Regions from separate parts of the Rhodoferax sp. GW822-FHT02A01 genome, predicted to be linked through region 2. Evidence: predicted binding sites of a transcription regulator. Region 2 holds the regulator's gene; each other region holds the start of a gene.
The links. The regulator FNR, encoded in region 2, switches genes on or off when oxygen is low (the NO sensors DNR and NnrR bind a similar motif). The targets are predictions, from matches to a motif close to TTGATNNNNATCAA.

Region 1 (5,480 bases), 2.3 Mb from region 2:
CTACGCGGCTCGGCGCGCGCCCAGCAGTGGATGAATCGCGCCGCAGGCGCGGTGTTTGCCGCGCTGGCCTTGCGGCTGGCCGTAGCCCAGCGCTAGGCTATCGCCGTCGGGCGATGGTTGCGGCCCACATGGCCTTGGACTCGGGGTAGATCAACGACTCTTCCAACGCAATATGGCCGTTGAGCAGCTCGAGAAAGGTGCTCACGTTGTGCTGAAACTCTTCCGCATGCACCCAGTCATTGCCCTCGGCAATGGCGCGCAACTGGGGCGCCAGCTCAATCCAGTTCTCTTCAATGAAGCCATGGTCCTGCTGCAGGCTTTTCACTGCCGCAGACAGCTTGGCACTGCCGCTGGCCAGAATCTGCGGAAACACATGCGCCTCTTCCTCGGCATGGTGCTCCCGCGAGGTGTTGGAAAAGAAGCTCTCGATATCGCCCGCCAGCTTGCGGTCCATTTCATTTACACCACCGGTCTCCAGGCGCCGGGCCAAACGCGTCAAGTCCTGCAGCGTCCTCTGGATTTGCAGATGGCAGGCGTCCAGTGCCTCGAAAGGTTGAAGGGGTGCAACGGCAGTCATGGGAATCTCCGGAAAATTTGTGCATGTGCAACAAATTGTGCAGGTCACAGTTTTCCGGAGTTTGAGCAACGTCAATGCTCCTCCAACTTTCAACGATCCCGGATGCTTCCCCTCAGCCGAACTGGTAGGACGCCATGACCACTTCCAGCACGTGGTCCACAAAGATGCGCTCTCCACGGTCCGCGCCCGCCGCGCCGGCAACCACCATGAGAGGAATCAGATGGTCCTCGCGCGGATGGGCCAGGCGCGCCTTGGGGGCTTTCTGCCACTCCACTAGCATGCGGTTGCGTTCGGACTCCTGGGGCTGCGTCACCGCATCATTGAGATAGTGTTCAAAGGCGGTGGCAATGGGCGAGGATGCCGGGTTACCAAAGCCACGCATGTTGTGATAGGTCAGGCCGCTGCCCAGGATCAGGATGCCCTCATCGCGCAAGGGGGCGAGCATCTGGCCCACGCGGATGTGCTCGGCTGCGTCATAGCCCGACTTCATGGACAGCAGAACGATGGGTACGTCCGCCTTTGGGTACATCAGCCCCAAGGGAACAAAGGTGCCATGGTCGAACCCGCGGGTCGGGTCCTGCGCACAGGTGATGCCGCCGGCAGCCAGCAACTCGGTCACGCGCGCAGCCAGCACGGGCGAGCCGGGCGCGGGATACTTCAGGTGATAGGTATGGGGGGGAAAGCCGTAGTAGTCGTAGTCCATGGGCGGATGCTCCGAGATGGACACGCTGAACTGCGGCGCTTCCCAGTGCCCGGTGATCACCAGCACGGCCCGCGGCCTGGCTGGCAGTCGTTCGGGAAGGTCGCGGAACTCCTGCGCGGTCTTGGCAAACATTTCGCGCATGCCAGCCACGAAAGGCCAGGGGCCGCCACCGTGGGACACGAACATCGTGGGAAATCGGGAACTTGTCATCGTCTGGCCTTTCACGTCATGCGGACAATTATGCGTGTCCCGCGCACGACAGCCCAATCATTCGGCCAAACGGTATGCTTGCAACGCTCCCTGCGGGGGATGGCAGTGCCGTTCTCAGGGCCTGAGGGTCAACATGACGCCGGACAGAAGAACAGCGGCCAACGTAACTCCAACAGACACCAGAAAGTCTTTGATAGCTTGTGACATATCTTGATACCTCCTATAAGAAGCCGCGATTGCGATATGTTTCACGGCCTCAGCTTGTCTTGAGCAAAATGTGTGCCGCCAAATCCGCACTACTTAGTTTCTTTTTCCAACAAAGTGTCGCAAATTGAGACGGGAAAGCACCGTCTTGGGGAGACTTGAAACCATGGGCCCCAAATTCGCCCGCCTGCTGCCTTTTGTCTTCGTGGTGCTGTGGTCCACCGGCTTCATTGGCGCGCGGCTGGGACTGCCCCACATTCAGCCGCTGACCTTTCTATCCATTCGCTACGTTGCGGTGCTGCTGTGCATCGTGCCCATCGCCATTGCCAGTCGCGCGCCGTGGCCGCAGAACATGCGGCAGTGGGTACACATCGGCATATCCGGTCTGCTGATGCACGGGCTGTATCTGGGTGGTGTGTTTGTGGCCATCGGCTTGGGACTGCCCGCTGGCCTGGCCAGCCTGGTCGTGGGTGTTCAGCCCTTGCTGACCGCCATTGGCGCGGGCTATCTGCTGGGCGCTACCGTGCTGCCGCGTCAGTGGGTTGGGCTGCTGCTGGGCTTGGTGGGAGTGGCACTGGTGTTGTGGAACAAGCTCGGCCAGGAGTTCGGCCTGCAGGCGCTGCTGCCCGCCGTGGTCGCATTGCTGGCCATCACCGCGGGCACGCTGTACCAGAAGAAGTTCTGCCCCGCATTCGATTGGCGCACTGGTGCGGTCGCCCAGTTCCTGCCCACCACCGTCGTCACCGGCCTGGCGGCAATCGCTACCGAGCACGGCGCCATCGACTGGAGTGGTGAGTTGTTCTTTGCCCTGGGCTGGTTGGTGCTGGTGCTGTCCCTGGGTGCCGTGAGCCTGCTCAATTGGCTGATACGCCACAGCAACGCGGTCAACGTCGCCAGCCTGTTCTATCTGGTTCCCCCGTGTACCGCCCTGTTTGCCTGGGCGCTCTTTGGCAACACACTGACCGGCATGGCGCTGGTAGGTATGGCCCTGACCGTCTGGGGCGTCTATCTGGCACGCAGCTAGCCGACCGCACCATCAACACACTACGCCGGAAATTGATCTGCGTCATAGTACAAATGTGCTCAAGCGCTATCATTTGCCGCACACCCATTACAAGCCAAGGAGCTTTCGAATGACAATTCTCGTAGCCTATGTTCCCCGTCCCGAAGGTCAAACCGCCCTCGAAAAAGGCATTGAGATCGCCAAGGAACGCAACGAAACGCTGATCGTGGTGAATGCCACACCGGGCGGCAGTGGTGAAGATCCTTCACGCGCTGACGCACAGGACGTGGAGCGGGTTGAACAGCTCCTGTCGGTGTCCGGCATCAACGCAGAATTCAAGCAGTTTGTGCGCGGCAAGAATGCCGTGGAAGAACTGGAAGAAATGGTTGCCACATACCAGGTTTCATTGCTGGTGATCGGTCTGCGTAAACGCAGTGCAGTGGGCAAACTCATCATGGGCAGCATGGCGCAGGAAATCCTGATGAACATTCCCTGCCCCATCCTGACCGTCAAAGCTGACTAAGTACGCTGCGTGCCATGGGCATGCAGCGGTCTCCGTTCTGAACGCCGCAGCAGTGGATTGCGCCCCATGGGTGCAATCCAGCTCGCTTACACTCGTGCGTGGAACTTCCATGGAACTACAGCAGGGGAACACGCAAGATGGCGCTCGTCGTATTCAACCAAAAGGGTGGCGTCGGCAAATCCACCATCACCTGCAACCTGGCGGCCATCAGCGCCAGCCAAGGCCTGCGTACCCTGGTGATCGACCTGGACCCGCAGGGCAACTCCAGCAGCTACCTGTTGGGAGAGACCGCCACCGAAGACCAGCCCAACGTGGGCGGCTTCTTTGACTTCTGTCTGAGCTTCAGCTTCAAGCCGCTCACCGCCACCGACTTTGTCATCCCCACGCCGTTTGACAAGCTGCACCTAATGGCGGCCAACGCCGAACTCAACGAGCTGCAAACCAAGCTGGAGTCGCGCCAAAAAATCTACAAGCTACGCGAAGCACTGCAGCAGCTCAGCGAAGACTACGACCGCATCTATATCGACACCCCGCCCGCGCTGAATTTTTACACCCGCTCGGCGCTCATAGGCGCCACCGGCTGCCTGATCCCGTTTGACTGTGACGAGTTTTCACGCAAGGCGCTGTACACCCTCCTGGACAATGTGCAGGAGATCAAGGCCGATCACAATCCCGAACTGGACGTCAAAGGCATTGTGGTCAACCAGTTCCAGCCGCGCGCCAATCTGCCGCAACGCATCGTGGATGAACTGATTGCCGAAGGCCTGCCGGTGTTGCAGCCCTATCTGCCCTCTTCCGTGCGCATCCGCGAGTCGCACGAGCAATCCCGCCCCATGGTCTACCTGGACCCCAAGCACCGTCTGACACAGGCGCTGGTGGAACTGCACGACACGCTGTTTGCCAAGCCCAAGAAGAAGGCATCCAAGTCCAGATAGCCCGACTGCAGCCCTGACCCTCAGGCCGGTTGCAAATGCCCCTTTGGCACGCTGCGCGCCTGGCGATCAAAGGCCGGTGTGTGGATCAGCGCAATGCTGAGCCACACCGCCACACTGAAATACAGCGACATCCATGCCACTTCGCTTTTCCAGACCTGCCACTGGTGCGACACCACCCAACGGGCCGACGCATCCAGCACGCCTTGCTGCAGGCTGAGGTAATGGCGACCACTGGCCTCGTCCTGCAACCAGCGCGACCAGTACATGGGCACATCCACCAGGAACATGAAAGCCACATAGGCCACACCGGCAATGCCCGTCAGCAGCAAGGCCGGGCGCAGACGCTCGCTGCAACGCGGCCAGACCGAGAACAGACTGACCACCAACAGTGCGGCAGACAAGCCCCAGAGCGACTCCTCGATGACGTGACCGATGTTGGCGGTGGTGAGCACGGAATACCAGGAGCAGGTTTCGGCAATGGCGATCAACGGTACCAGTGCCATGGAGGTCCAGCGACCCGCCTTGCTTTGCGTGACGTCGGCGATCTCGCGCATGAGCAAGGCCCATTGCGTGACAAAGCACAGCTCGGCCACCGTGGCCACCGAGCGGCCCACGATCACACTGGAAAACCAGGAATCAAACAGGCAGATGCGCTGCACATCAAACACCGGCAGCGCCGAACGGTAGGCACAGCCCAGCACGTAGCCTGCCGACAGCAGGAACTGCAGCTTGCGTGACGCATACACCTCGCGCGGAATTTGCCCTTGCCGGCGCAGCAGCAGATGACCGGAATATGTCAGCGCCATGACATTGGCCGCACTCACCACGCACAGGAAAAACCACCAGACCAGAACTTCGTTTGACATGCGCGAGTGCCTCCACCGTTAAACCCAAGGCACTTTAATATATACGATATATACCGTTTTTCAAGTCTCTTCTGGCACCATGTCGATGGCACCGCAGGGGCACTCCTGCACGCAGATGCCGCAGCCCTTGCAGTAGTCGTAGTTGAAGGCAAAGCGCTTGCCCGGCCCCAGCTTGATGACCGCGTTGTCGGGGCAGACACCGTAGCAGTTGTCGCACTCGAAGCAGTTGCCGCAGCTCAGGCAGCGGCGCGCCTCGAACAAGGCGTTGTCCTCGGTGAGGCCGCCCTGCACTTCGTCAAAGCTGCTGGTGCGCCGTGCCAGCTCCAGCTGCGGGCGCACGGTCTTGGGGGCATCGCTGTAGTACCAGCTGTTGATGCGCTCAAAGCCTGCCACTGCATGCTTGACTGTGGGCGCCAACGTCTGGCCGCGCAGCCAGGCGTCGATGTGGCGCGCGGCCTT
Region 2 (5,480 bases):
TGAACTCGATCAGGTAGGCCAGCTCAATCGATTCATATTGAACCTGCCCCTGGCACATAAGCGCCATGATGACGGCTCGACGCACCAGATCGTCCCGGGTCAAGGCCAACCCGCGGACAATGGGAAAGCGCCCCTGGTCCAGGGCGTCGTAATACTCTTCCAGCGTCTTGGCATTCTGGCTGTAGGTAGCGCCGATTCGCCCAATGCTCGAAACACCCAGGGCGATCAGATCGCAATCGGGCTGCGTGCTGTAGCCCTGGAAGTTGCGATGCAAACGTCCCTGGCGCTTAGCCACGGCCAGCGCGTCGTCCGGCAAGGCGAAATGGTCCATGCCCACATAGACGTAGCCGGCCTCCATCAGTGCGGCCATGGAACGTGACAGCATGGAAATCTTGGAGCCGCCGCTCGGTATCTCGGCAATGTTGATGCGGCGCTGCGGTTTGAAGCGTTCCGGCAGATGGGCGTAGGCGTACAAAGCGATGCGATCCGGACGCAGCTCGATGATCTGGGCAATGGTCCGCTCAATCGACTCAGGGCTTTGCTTGGGCAGGCCGTAGATGAGATCTACATTGATGGATTCAAACCCACGGCTGCGCGCATCTGCCACCAAGGAGAAGACCTGCTCGGCTGGCTGCACACGGTGCACGGCCTTCTGGACCGCCGGGTCAAAATCCTGCACGCCGAAGCTCAGGCGGTTGAAGCCCAGCTCGGCCAGGGTATCCAGCCGCTCGGCATCGATGGTGCGGGGATCTATTTCAATGGAGTATTCCCCACCAGGGACAAAGGTGAAATTGCGCTTGAGCATCGCCATGACGGCACGAAGCTCATCGTCGCTCAGAAAGGTGGGGCTGCCTCCGCCCAGGTGCAACTGGCTTACGGACTGTGCAGTTCCAATCAGCTGGGTATGCAAAGCCACCTCTTTTTCCAGGTAAGTCAGGTATTCGGCAGCCTTTTCGTGGTGCTTGGTGATGATCTTGTTGCATGCGCAGTAGTAGCACAGCGACTCGCAGAATGGGATATGTATGTAAAGCGAAAGCGGCAATGCCAAAGCAGCAGGCCCGCTGCGGCGTTGTGTCAGTGCCTGAGAATAATCTTCTGCATTGAAGGCCTCAACGAAGCGGTCGGCGGTAGGATACGAGGTGTAGCGCGGGCCGGAAACGTCGTATTGGCGCAGCAAGTCTTCGGTGACGGGGGATACGACAGAATTCATAGGTACTCCAGGACATATCCCCGACAATGTGCCTGAAGATGCAAACAGATAGTTTGATGTGAATCAAGGTCTCGAATACATGACATTTCGAAATTTAGGTTCATAATTGATTTGGATCAGGTGAGATAAGGAAGAACACATGAACGCATATCTACCGGATGAAGCCCATCCCGCGATTTCCATCAGGCCGGCGGGCAACGTGGTTGAAATGAGTGCCCACGGCATCAAGGTCGCTTGTTCCAACTGCAATCTGCGTGAACTGTGTATGCCCCTGGGGCTGACCCCTTCCGAATTGGAGCGTATTGACGAAGTGGTGGGCAGTCGCCGCAAAGTCAAGCGCGGCGCCACACTGTTTCGCAATGGCGAGAGATTCACCAGCCTGTATGCGATCCGCACAGGTTTCTTCAAGACCTGCGTTGCCTCCGAAGATGGCCGCGACCAAGTGACGGGTTTTCAGATGGCAGGCGAAATTGTTGGCCTGGACGGCATCGTCCAGGAGCACCACACCTGCGACGCCGTAGCACTGGAAGACGCAGAAGTGTGCGTCATGCCTTTTGAAAAGATTGAAGAGCTGTCGCGCGAGGTTTCAGCGCTGCAGCGCCACGTGCACAAAATTTTGAGCCGGGAAATCGTGCGCGAAAATGGCGTGATGCTTCTGCTCGGAAGCATGCGCGCTGAAGAACGCCTGGCGGCGTTCCTGCTCAACCTGGTGCAGCGTCTGCACGCTCGCGGATTCTCTCAATCGGAGCTGGTCCTGCGCATGACGCGTGAAGAAATTGGCAGCTACCTGGGCCTCAAGCTGGAGACGGTCAGCCGCACCTTCTCCAAGTTCGTCGAAGAAAACATCGTCGAGGTCAAACAACGCCACGTCCGCATTCTGAACACGGACGCGCTGCGTGAAATCGTCAACCCGAAGGTTTGCAGCTAAGTAGCGTTCAGGGGGCGTCCACAGGCTTGGGGACGCCAGTAGCTGCGTGATTCCTTGCAGCCATCGCAGGTGCGGCACTGGACGGTGTACCACCTAGCGTCTTGTTGATTTCCAGTCCCTTCTGGTAGTAGTTTTCATCCGTTACAGGATCTGGTCGGCTGATGGCCAGGTACAGCGTGATAAAACTTGCCACAACAACGATGGCAGGACCTGCCACAACCATCCATACGTGACCGAACTTCCACCATGGTTTGGCTTCTGGTGCATTGGCGAGCTGACTCATATCGGTTCCTTGCATTCAATACTTGAAAGAGAAAACCCCGGCAGGACTTCGAGTCAGGACTCGAAACACTGCCAGGGTAGAAGCTGCTACTGAGTCGACTTACTGCTGAGCAGTGCCCAGGTTGGACAGACCCCAGACATAAGAAGCCACAACATGGATCTGCTCAGGACTGAGCTTATTTTCCTGAGCGGGCATGATGTTGGTCTTGCCGTTGGTGATCATGTTGATGATGGCCTGCTCACCAAAACCGTGCAACCAGATGTTGTCGGTCAGGTTGGCAGAGCCCACCGCTTGCATACCCTTACCGTCTGGGCCGTGGCATGCAGCGCACACACCGAACTTTTCCTTGCCCAGGTTGGCACGCACGGAGTCGTGCGGGCTGCCAGACAGGCTCAGCACATAGTTGGCAACATTCTTGACGTCGTCAGAAGTGCCCACTGCGGCTGCCATCGAAGGCATGTTGCCAACACGGCCCTTGGTGATGGTTTCCACGATTTTCTCGGGTGTGCCACCATGGAGCCAGTCATTGTCAGTCAGGTTGGGGAAGCCCTTGCCGCCACGCGCATCGGAGCCATGGCACTGCGAGCAGTTGTTCATGAACAGACGTTCACCAATGGCATGTGCCTGGGGATCCTTGGCAACGTCCTCCACCTTCATGGCCATGAACTTGGCGTAGATAGGCGCCACTTCGGCATTGCCCTTGGCAACCTCGGCGTCATACTGTCCATGCGACGTCCAGCCGGAGCTGCCAGGAGAGCTGCCCAGACCGGGGTACAGAGAAAGGTACACGGCTGCAAAGATGATGGTGATGACGAACAGGCCCACCCACCAGCGTGGCAGGGGGTTGTTCATTTCACGCAGGTCGCCGTCCCACACGTGTCCGGTGGTGTTGTCGTGGGAGGTCATTGCCTTGGCTTTACCACTGAACCACAGCAGCAACACGCAGGCCGCTATGGAAAAAATAGTAATGCCAGCCACATACACGGACCAAAAATTACTTACAAAGTCACTCATGATGAATCCTATTGGGGTAGATCAGTCTTGCTGAAAGGGCAAATTGGCTGCTTCAGAAAAGTCGTTGGAGCGACGCTTGGACCAAGCCCACCACACAATTCCAATGAACGTGACAAAGCTGACCAGAGTTGCCAAGGCACGCAGGGTGTTGATATCAAAATCCATGTCGGTCTCCAGCGTTTTCAGCGCAGCGCCAGTCCCAGGGACTGCAGATAGGCAATCACGGCTTCCAGCTCGGTCTTGCCCTTGACTTCCTCAACCGACTTGGCAATTTGCTCATCGGTATAAGGCACACCAACCTTGCGCAAACCAGCCATGTGCGCAGGCATCACTTCAGCATCTACCAGGTTCTTGGCCAGCCAGGGGTAGGCAGGCATGTTGGACTCGGGAACCACGTCGCGCGGATTGGTCAGGTGAATGCGATGCCATTCATCGCTGTACTTGGCACCTACGCGAGCCAGGTCAGGACCAGTGCGCTTGCTACCCCATTGGAAGGGGTGGTCGTACACCGACTCGCCGGCCACCGAGTAGTGTCCGTAGCGCAGGGTTTCTGCGCGGAAGGGACGAATCATCTGCGAGTGGCAGTTGTAGCAACCTTCACGGGTGTAAATGTCGCGGCCAGCCAGTTGCAGTGCGGTGTAGGGCTGAACGCCCTTGAGCGGCTCTGTCGTCGACTTCTGGAAGAACAGGGGAACAATTTCCACAAGACCACCAAACAGCAGAACGATCAGGATCAGCACGATCATCAAAAAGTTGCTTGTCTCGATCTTTTCGTGAGACAGGCCGGAAGTGTTATTGGACATGTTTCTATTTCCTTCAAGCGTGAGCCACAGCGGTAGGCACTTCAACGCTCACGGCGCGGCCCTTGGTAGCAGTCATCAGGGTGTTCCACAGCATGATCACCATACCGGTCAGGTACAGCAGACCACCCAGCAGACGCAGAACGTAGAAGGGATAGGTTGCCTTCACAGCTTCCACGAAGGTGTAGGTCAGGGTGCCGTCGGGGTTGATGGCACGCCACATCAGACCTTGCATCACACCGGCAATCCACATCGCAGCGATGTAGATCACGATACCGATGGTGGCAGTCCAGAAGTGCACTTCAACAGCCTTGGCGCTGTACATCTGCTTCTGACCGAACAGCTTCGGAATCAGGTAGTACATGGAACCCATGGTCACCAGACCCACCCAGCCCAGAGCACCGGAGTGCACGTGGCCCACGGTCCAGTCGGTGTAGTGGCTCAGGGCGTTGACGGTCTTGATGGACATCATCGGACCTTCGAAGGTCGACATGCCGTAGAAGGACAGGGACACGATCAGGAAGCGCAGGATCGGGTCGTCACGCAGTTTGTGCCATGCGCCGGACAAAGTCATGATGCCGTTGATCATGCCGCCCCAGCTGGGAGCCAGCAGAATCAGAGAGAACACCATACCGACGGACTGGGTCCAGTCAGGCAGAGCGGTGTAGTGCAGGTGGTGAGGACCCGCCCACATGTACGTGAAGATCAGCGCCCAGAAGTGGACGATGGACAGACGGTAAGAGTAGACCGGACGACCAGCTTGCTTGGGAATGAAGTAGTACATCATGCCCAGGAAGCCTGCTGTCAGGAAGAAGCCCACCGCATTGTGGCCGTACCACCATTGCACCATGGCGTCCTGCACACCGGCATAGGCCGAGTAGGACTTCATGGGGCCGACCGGGATTTCCGCACTGTTGACCAAGTGCAGAATCGCCACAGCCAGAATGAAGGCACCGTAGAACCAGTTGGCCACGTAGATATGGCGCACCTTGCGGGTACCCACCGTGCCGAAGAAGACTACGGCAAACGCCACCCAGACCACGGTGATCAGGATGTCGATGGGCCACTCCAGCTCGGCGTATTCCTTGCCGGCGGTGTAGCCAAGCGGCAAAGAGATGGCGGCCAGCAGAATGACCAGTTGCCATCCCCAGAAAGTGAAAGCGGCCAGTTTGTCGCTGAAGATACGAACCTGGCAAGTGCGCTGCACCACGTAGTAGCAGGTTGCGAAAAGACCGCAACCGCCAA
Region 3 (5,480 bases), 1.4 Mb from region 2:
GCTGCCCCTTGGCTACGGACTGCCCCGTGGCATTGACATGCAGCTTTTCCACATAGCCTTCAAAGCGCGGTGCAATGGTGTAGCTGCGCCGCTCATCGGGCTCGACGCGGCCGCTTGCATGCACCGCCTTGTCCAACACGCGCAAGGCGGCCGCTTCGGTGCGGACGCCCATCTTCTGCACCTTGTCGGCGCTGAACTGCAGCTGGTTGGCGGTGGCGGGTGTACTTTCTTCCTCCCCCTCATAGACAGGGATGTAGTCCATGCCCATGGGGTCCTTCTTGGGCGTGGGCGAGGTGTCGGGCAAGCCCATGGGGTTGCGGTAGAAACGGATCTTGCGTTCCTTGGGCGCGGCCGGAGCCATGGCTTCGGCGGAAGCAGATGACGTTGCCTGTGCATGGTGCGTTCCCCACCAAACTCCGCCGCCTGCGGCGATGCCGGCCAGCGCCAGGGCAGCTACCAGTACCGTGATGTTCTTGTTCATAGGTCTTCTCCCAGAAGGCGCTCGATTTGCGCCAGACGCGCCTGGCCTTCGGCCTGGGCTTTGATGCGGGTTTGCTTGGCCTGACGGATCTGGCGCTGCGCGTCCAGTACGGTGGCAAAGTCCACCTTGCCGGCCTCGTAGCCCACCAGTGCAGCCTGCAGGGTCAGCTCGGCTTGCGGCAGCAGGCTGCTGGCCACCAGGCCTTCCGTCTGCTGCGCGCTCTGCAGTGCTGCGAGGTTCTCGTTCAAGTCCGACAGCAGCTGGTTGCGCGTGGTGTCGCGCCGCGCACGTGCGGCTTCCGCCATGGCGACCGATTCGCGCTCCTGCGCGCGGCGTGTGCCTTGCCAGAGCGGGATGTTCATCTCCAGCATCAGGTCCCAGGTCTTGAAATCATTCTGGAACTGCGTGGGCGCGATGCCCACGGTCAAGGTGGGATAGCGGCCTTTCATGGCCAGCGCCTGCCCCGCATCCGCTGCGCTCACACGCGCCTCGTCGGCCGCCAGCTGCGGATTGCGCGCACGGGCACGCTGCTCCAGCGCCTCAGCGTCAAGCAGGTCGGGCTGCGGCAAGGCGCGCAGGCTCTGCGGCTCGGCCAGTTCGGCCTGCGCAGGGCGCGCCAGCCAGCCGTTCAAGCGGGCACGCGCCTGGCGCAATTCACTTTGCATGCCAATCAGCTCGCTCTTCATGGCGGTCTGCTCGGTCTGTGCGCGGATGGCGTCCTGTTGCGGCGCCAGGCCGGCGGCGTAGCGCACCTGGGCCATCTGCTCCAAGGTCTGCATCAACCCCAGGATCTCCTGGCTCAGGCGCTGGCTGCGGCTCAGAAAGTAGAGCTGGGCGTAGGCCAGCTTGATGCGCGAGGCCAGATCCACCCACACGCCCTGCGCCGCAGTCTGCGCACCCTGTGCCGTGTACCGGGCCTGTGCACTTTTGAGCTCACGCGTGCCGAACCAGGGCAGTTCCTGCGACAGGGTGTAGCGCGTGCTGCCCACGTCGGACGGCCACAGCGTGGGGTTTTGCGCGCCCATGCGGGTGACGTCCTGCAGCTCCAGCTTGAAGCGCGGGTCGGGCAGCGCATCCGCCTGCGCCACACGCTCCTGTGCGGCATCCGCCTCATGGCGCATGGTGGCCAGCTCCGGGTTGTTCTGCCGCGCAATCTCCAACAGCGATTCCACCGTGGCGCCGGGCGGGTTGGTATCAGACTGCGCGGCGGCGCCCGCCACAACCAGCGCGGCCGCCGTGGCGACAACCGCGCGCAGCAATGGCTGCTTCACTTGGCGTGCTCCAGCGCTTCGATGACCATCTGGTCACCCTGCATCTGCACGGTAAAGCGCACCGCATCTCCAGGCTTGAAGCCCTTGAGCTGCGCCGCATCACGGACCTTGTAGGGCATGGTCATGCCCTCCATGCCCATGCTCTTGATGGCTTCGTGCTTGAGGGTGACCTGCGCTTTTTCGGGCGCGATCTTGGTGACTTCTCCACGCACCCACTCGGGTGCAGACCATACGGACGTGGCGCACAGCAGCGCCAGCGAAACTATCCAGCGATTCATGAAAAAACTCCTGACTTGATGGGCCTTTGCGGCCCGGACCACGCGTGCCGCAAATTGCGGACGCACCTAGGGCGTGGAAGTCAGGAAATGGGTGGTTTGGTGTAGCGCGTGGGTTCGGCGCTCTCGAAGGTGCCTGGTTGGCGTACTGGTACTGCGTGGGGAATTGGTTTCAAGGCCATCTCAGGGGCCTCATCCAATGCCGCCAAGGGCATGCAGATATCGCAGGATTGGCAGCCCGCGTGCTGCGTGGCGCCTGGGTCCTGATCGCCATGGGACAAGGCCGCCATCTGCATCTGCAGTGCACAGTCTTCGCTCATGCCGCTCTGCTGCTGCATGCTGACAACAACTGCTGGCGCATTCATGTCCAGCACCATGCGCTGCGCCGTCCAGCCGCGCAAGGGCAGCAAGGCGATCAGAAACAGGATGAGCAGGCGCGACATGGCCGGATGATAACGCCTGCAATTGCAAATCCCTTGACCAAAAGCAAAGACCGGTCACGGCAAAGCGCTAGCCTCGCGGCTTCGGATCAGAAAACCAATTTCCCTTTATGGATGCAGACGTCATCATTGTGGGTGCTGGCCCGGCCGGCCTGTGCCTGGCCAAGTCGCTCAGCGGGCGCAAACTCAAGATTCTGCTGATCGAGCAGCAAGACCGCGAAGCGCTGGAGGCGCCCATTTTTGACGGGCGGGAAATCGCACTCACCCAGCGCTCCGCCACGTTGCTCAAAGGGCTGGGCTTGTGGGACCTGATGGACGGCAAGGACATCGCACCGCTCAAGGACGCCAAGGTCATTGACGGACCGAATATCTTCTCCATGACGATTGGCCACGAGCTGGGCAAAGGAACGGAGCTGGGCTGGCTGGTGTCCAACCACCTGATACGGCGCGCCGCCTGGCAAGGCATGCAGCATGCTGCCAATGCCAACAAGGACATCACCCTACTCACCGGAGCAAAGGTCAGCGATGTACGCACTTCCGCCAGCGAAGCCACCGTCACCCTGGCCAGCGGCCAAGCGTTGCGCAGCAAGCTGGTGGTGGCAGCCGACAGCCGCTTCTCCAGCACGCGGCGCATGATGGGCATTGCCGCCCATATGCACGACTTCGGCAAGAACATGCTGGTCTGCGCCATGATCTTCGAGAAGCCGCACGACTTTGCCGCTTGGGAGTGGTTTGGCTACGGCCAGACACTGGCGCTGCTACCCATGAACCCGCATCCGGAAACCGGGGCACACCGTGCGTCGGTGGTCATCACCTTGCCCAGTCACGCCATTGAAGCGCTCATGCAGATGGAGCCGGACGCTTTCAACGCTGCCGTGGCCCAGCGCTTCAACCACCGCCTGGGCGCCATGCAGCTGTGCAGCACCCGCCACAACTACCCGCTGGTAGCCGTGTACCCACAACGGCTGGTGGCACAGCGCTTTGCCACCGTGGGGGACGCGGCGGTGGGCATGCATCCGGTGACCGCACACGGATTCAATTTCGGCCTGCTCAGCGTGGACGCGTTGACACGGGAAATCGCCACCGCACTGCACACCCGTGGCGACATCGGCAGCACCAGCCTGCTGCAGCGCTACGAGGGCCGCCAGAAGCGTGCCACCTTGCCCCTGTTCTGGATGACGCGTCTGATCGTGGAGATATATACCCGCGAATCCATGGCAGCCAAACTGGCGCGCCAAGTGCTGCTGCGCGTGAGCGACAAGGTCACGCCGTTCAAGCGTTCCATCGCCCAGTCGCTTTCGGGAACCTGACGCCTTGATGGAATAATCTTGACGGCTTGAAGGGGGAAACAAGCCGTCATGGAACGATTCCGGAACTATTACGAAATCCTGGGGCTTACGCGTGCAGCCACCGAGATGGAGATCGCGCAGGCCTACAGGGCACGGTTGCAAAAACTGCAATCCGACCCAGGGGTGGACAGCGCAGGGTCCCTGGCAGAACAACTCAAATTGCTGGACGAGGCGTATCGCACGCTGACCCATCCGGCGAGCAAGAAGAAGCACGATGAGCAAGTTGCCTGGCAGGCAACCAAGCGCGATCTGGACGCAGAAGAAGCACGGCGGCTGGCCTGGCGGCTCAAGGAAGAGCAGGCAATGGCCGAACATGCAGCCAAAGCGGCCCGGGAAGCCAGCGAAGCTGTCGCCATTGCTGCCGAATTGAAAGCCGCAGAAGAAGCGCAGCGCCAGGAGGTACAGGCGCGCATTGAGGCGTTGGCCGCAGCACGTTTTCGGCCACTCGCTGCCCGGCAGGCAACGGGCGGAACTGATTTTGCGGATACCCAGCCGCAAGAGGATTTGTCTGCGGCACCCCAGGTTGCGGCATCTGCAACGACGGCCTCTCGCTCTATTGCCGTAGTGACCGTTCTTGGCAGCGTGCTGTTTGTGTTGCTCTGCTTTGGTGGCTACTGGTTCATGCGCCCGACGCAAGCACTCAAGGCGGCCACTCCCGTGGCGATGGCGCAACCCGCTGTGGCACTTGCATCTGAGGCGCCCGCATCGGCACCGCTTGTGCCAGCTTCGGAACCGGCGCCACCGGCATTGGCGGCCAGTGCCCCACCGTCCAACCCGCCCCCAAAGGTTGACACCGCCAAATCCGAAGAGGCGCGGCAATACCAGAAGGCCCTGCAACAGGCAGAGCGGGACCATCCCGAACTCAATCCCAGAAGCGCAAGACGCCGCGATGACCTCATTGCCTTCGTCGAGTCGCGTACGCGCCAGCATGTGAAGGAGGGGTATTCCAGGGGCAAGGCTTTGGAGATCGCCCTGCGCGATCTGGAAACACAGGAGCAGACGCGGCGCCTGATCGAATCCGTCAAAGTAGAAAAGCCCAAACCCGCCACGGAATCCCCTCCGCCCGTGCTGGACCCAGGTGGCCATGCCGGCTTTGATCCCAAGTGCCGCTGGGTCACGTCGGAGCAATGGTCCTGCAAGTAACACTGCGCTTGGCGGCCCCGCACGCAGGGCAGCGCCTGCCATCTGGGCGCTCCTATAATCGGCCACGCATCCGCTGAGCGATGTTCACGAGTGGGAGTCCATGTCAGTCACTGCTAAGCCGGATGAAAACGCGCCGCCCAAGGGGCTGATCGCCGTACTCTTCACCGGGGTCTTCATGGCCGCGCTGGACACCGCCATCGTGGGGCCGGCGATTCCCGTGCTGCGCGAAACCTTTGGTGTGGACAACCGCGCGGTCGGCCTGGTGATGAGCGTATTTGTGCTGTTTTCACTGTGCAGCACGGCTCTCATGGCCAATTTGAGCGACCGCTACGGGCGCCGCCCGATCTACCTTTTCAGTGTGTCGGTCTTCGCCCTGGGCTCCCTGCTGATCGCCCTGTCTCCCAGTTTCTGGATGGTGGTTGCCAGCCGAGCGGTGCAGGGCATGGGTGCCGGGGGCATCACGCCCACGGCCAGTGCCGTGGTGGGCGACATGTTTGCACCCGAGAAGCGCGGCAAGATGC

Region 1: the regulator FNR is predicted to act here: its motif matches at 2,751-2,764, upstream of AAGF34_RS03980 (universal stress protein).
Region 3: the regulator FNR is predicted to act here: its motif matches at 2,504-2,517, upstream of ubiM (5-demethoxyubiquinol-8 5-hydroxylase UbiM).

The regions. Positions count from the first base shown of each region.
Region 1 covers NZ_CP152376.1:829,371-834,850, forward strand. The annotation lists gene AAGF34_RS03960 (LysE family translocator) at 1-96, shown strand, start outside; gene AAGF34_RS03965 (hemerythrin domain-containing protein) at 98-577, opposite strand; gene AAGF34_RS03970 (class III extradiol ring-cleavage dioxygenase) at 690-1,490, opposite strand; gene AAGF34_RS03975 (DMT family transporter) at 1,861-2,718, shown strand; gene AAGF34_RS03980 (universal stress protein) at 2,828-3,220, shown strand; gene AAGF34_RS03985 (ParA family protein) at 3,358-4,155, shown strand; gene AAGF34_RS03990 (hypothetical protein) at 4,176-5,021, opposite strand; gene AAGF34_RS03995 (NAD(P)-binding protein) at 5,082-5,480, opposite strand, start outside.
Region 2 covers NZ_CP152376.1:4,016,321-4,021,800, reverse strand. The annotation lists gene hemN (oxygen-independent coproporphyrinogen III oxidase) at 1-1,210, opposite strand, end outside; gene fnr (fumarate/nitrate reduction transcriptional regulator Fnr) at 1,419-2,138, shown strand; gene AAGF34_RS19135 (FixH family protein) at 2,146-2,421, opposite strand; gene ccoP (cytochrome-c oxidase, cbb3-type subunit III) at 2,521-3,435, opposite strand; gene AAGF34_RS19125 (cbb3-type cytochrome c oxidase subunit 3) at 3,457-3,600, opposite strand; gene ccoO (cytochrome-c oxidase, cbb3-type subunit II) at 3,618-4,238, opposite strand; gene ccoN (cytochrome-c oxidase, cbb3-type subunit I) at 4,252-5,480, opposite strand, start outside.
Region 3 covers NZ_CP152376.1:5,398,094-5,403,573, forward strand. The annotation lists gene AAGF34_RS25470 (efflux RND transporter periplasmic adaptor subunit) at 1-481, opposite strand, end outside; gene AAGF34_RS25475 (TolC family protein) at 478-1,752, opposite strand; gene AAGF34_RS25480 (copper-binding protein) at 1,749-2,030, opposite strand; gene AAGF34_RS25485 (hypothetical protein) at 2,111-2,470, opposite strand; gene ubiM (5-demethoxyubiquinol-8 5-hydroxylase UbiM) at 2,578-3,777, shown strand; gene AAGF34_RS25495 (J domain-containing protein) at 3,826-4,959, shown strand; gene AAGF34_RS25500 (MFS transporter) at 5,060-5,480, shown strand, end outside.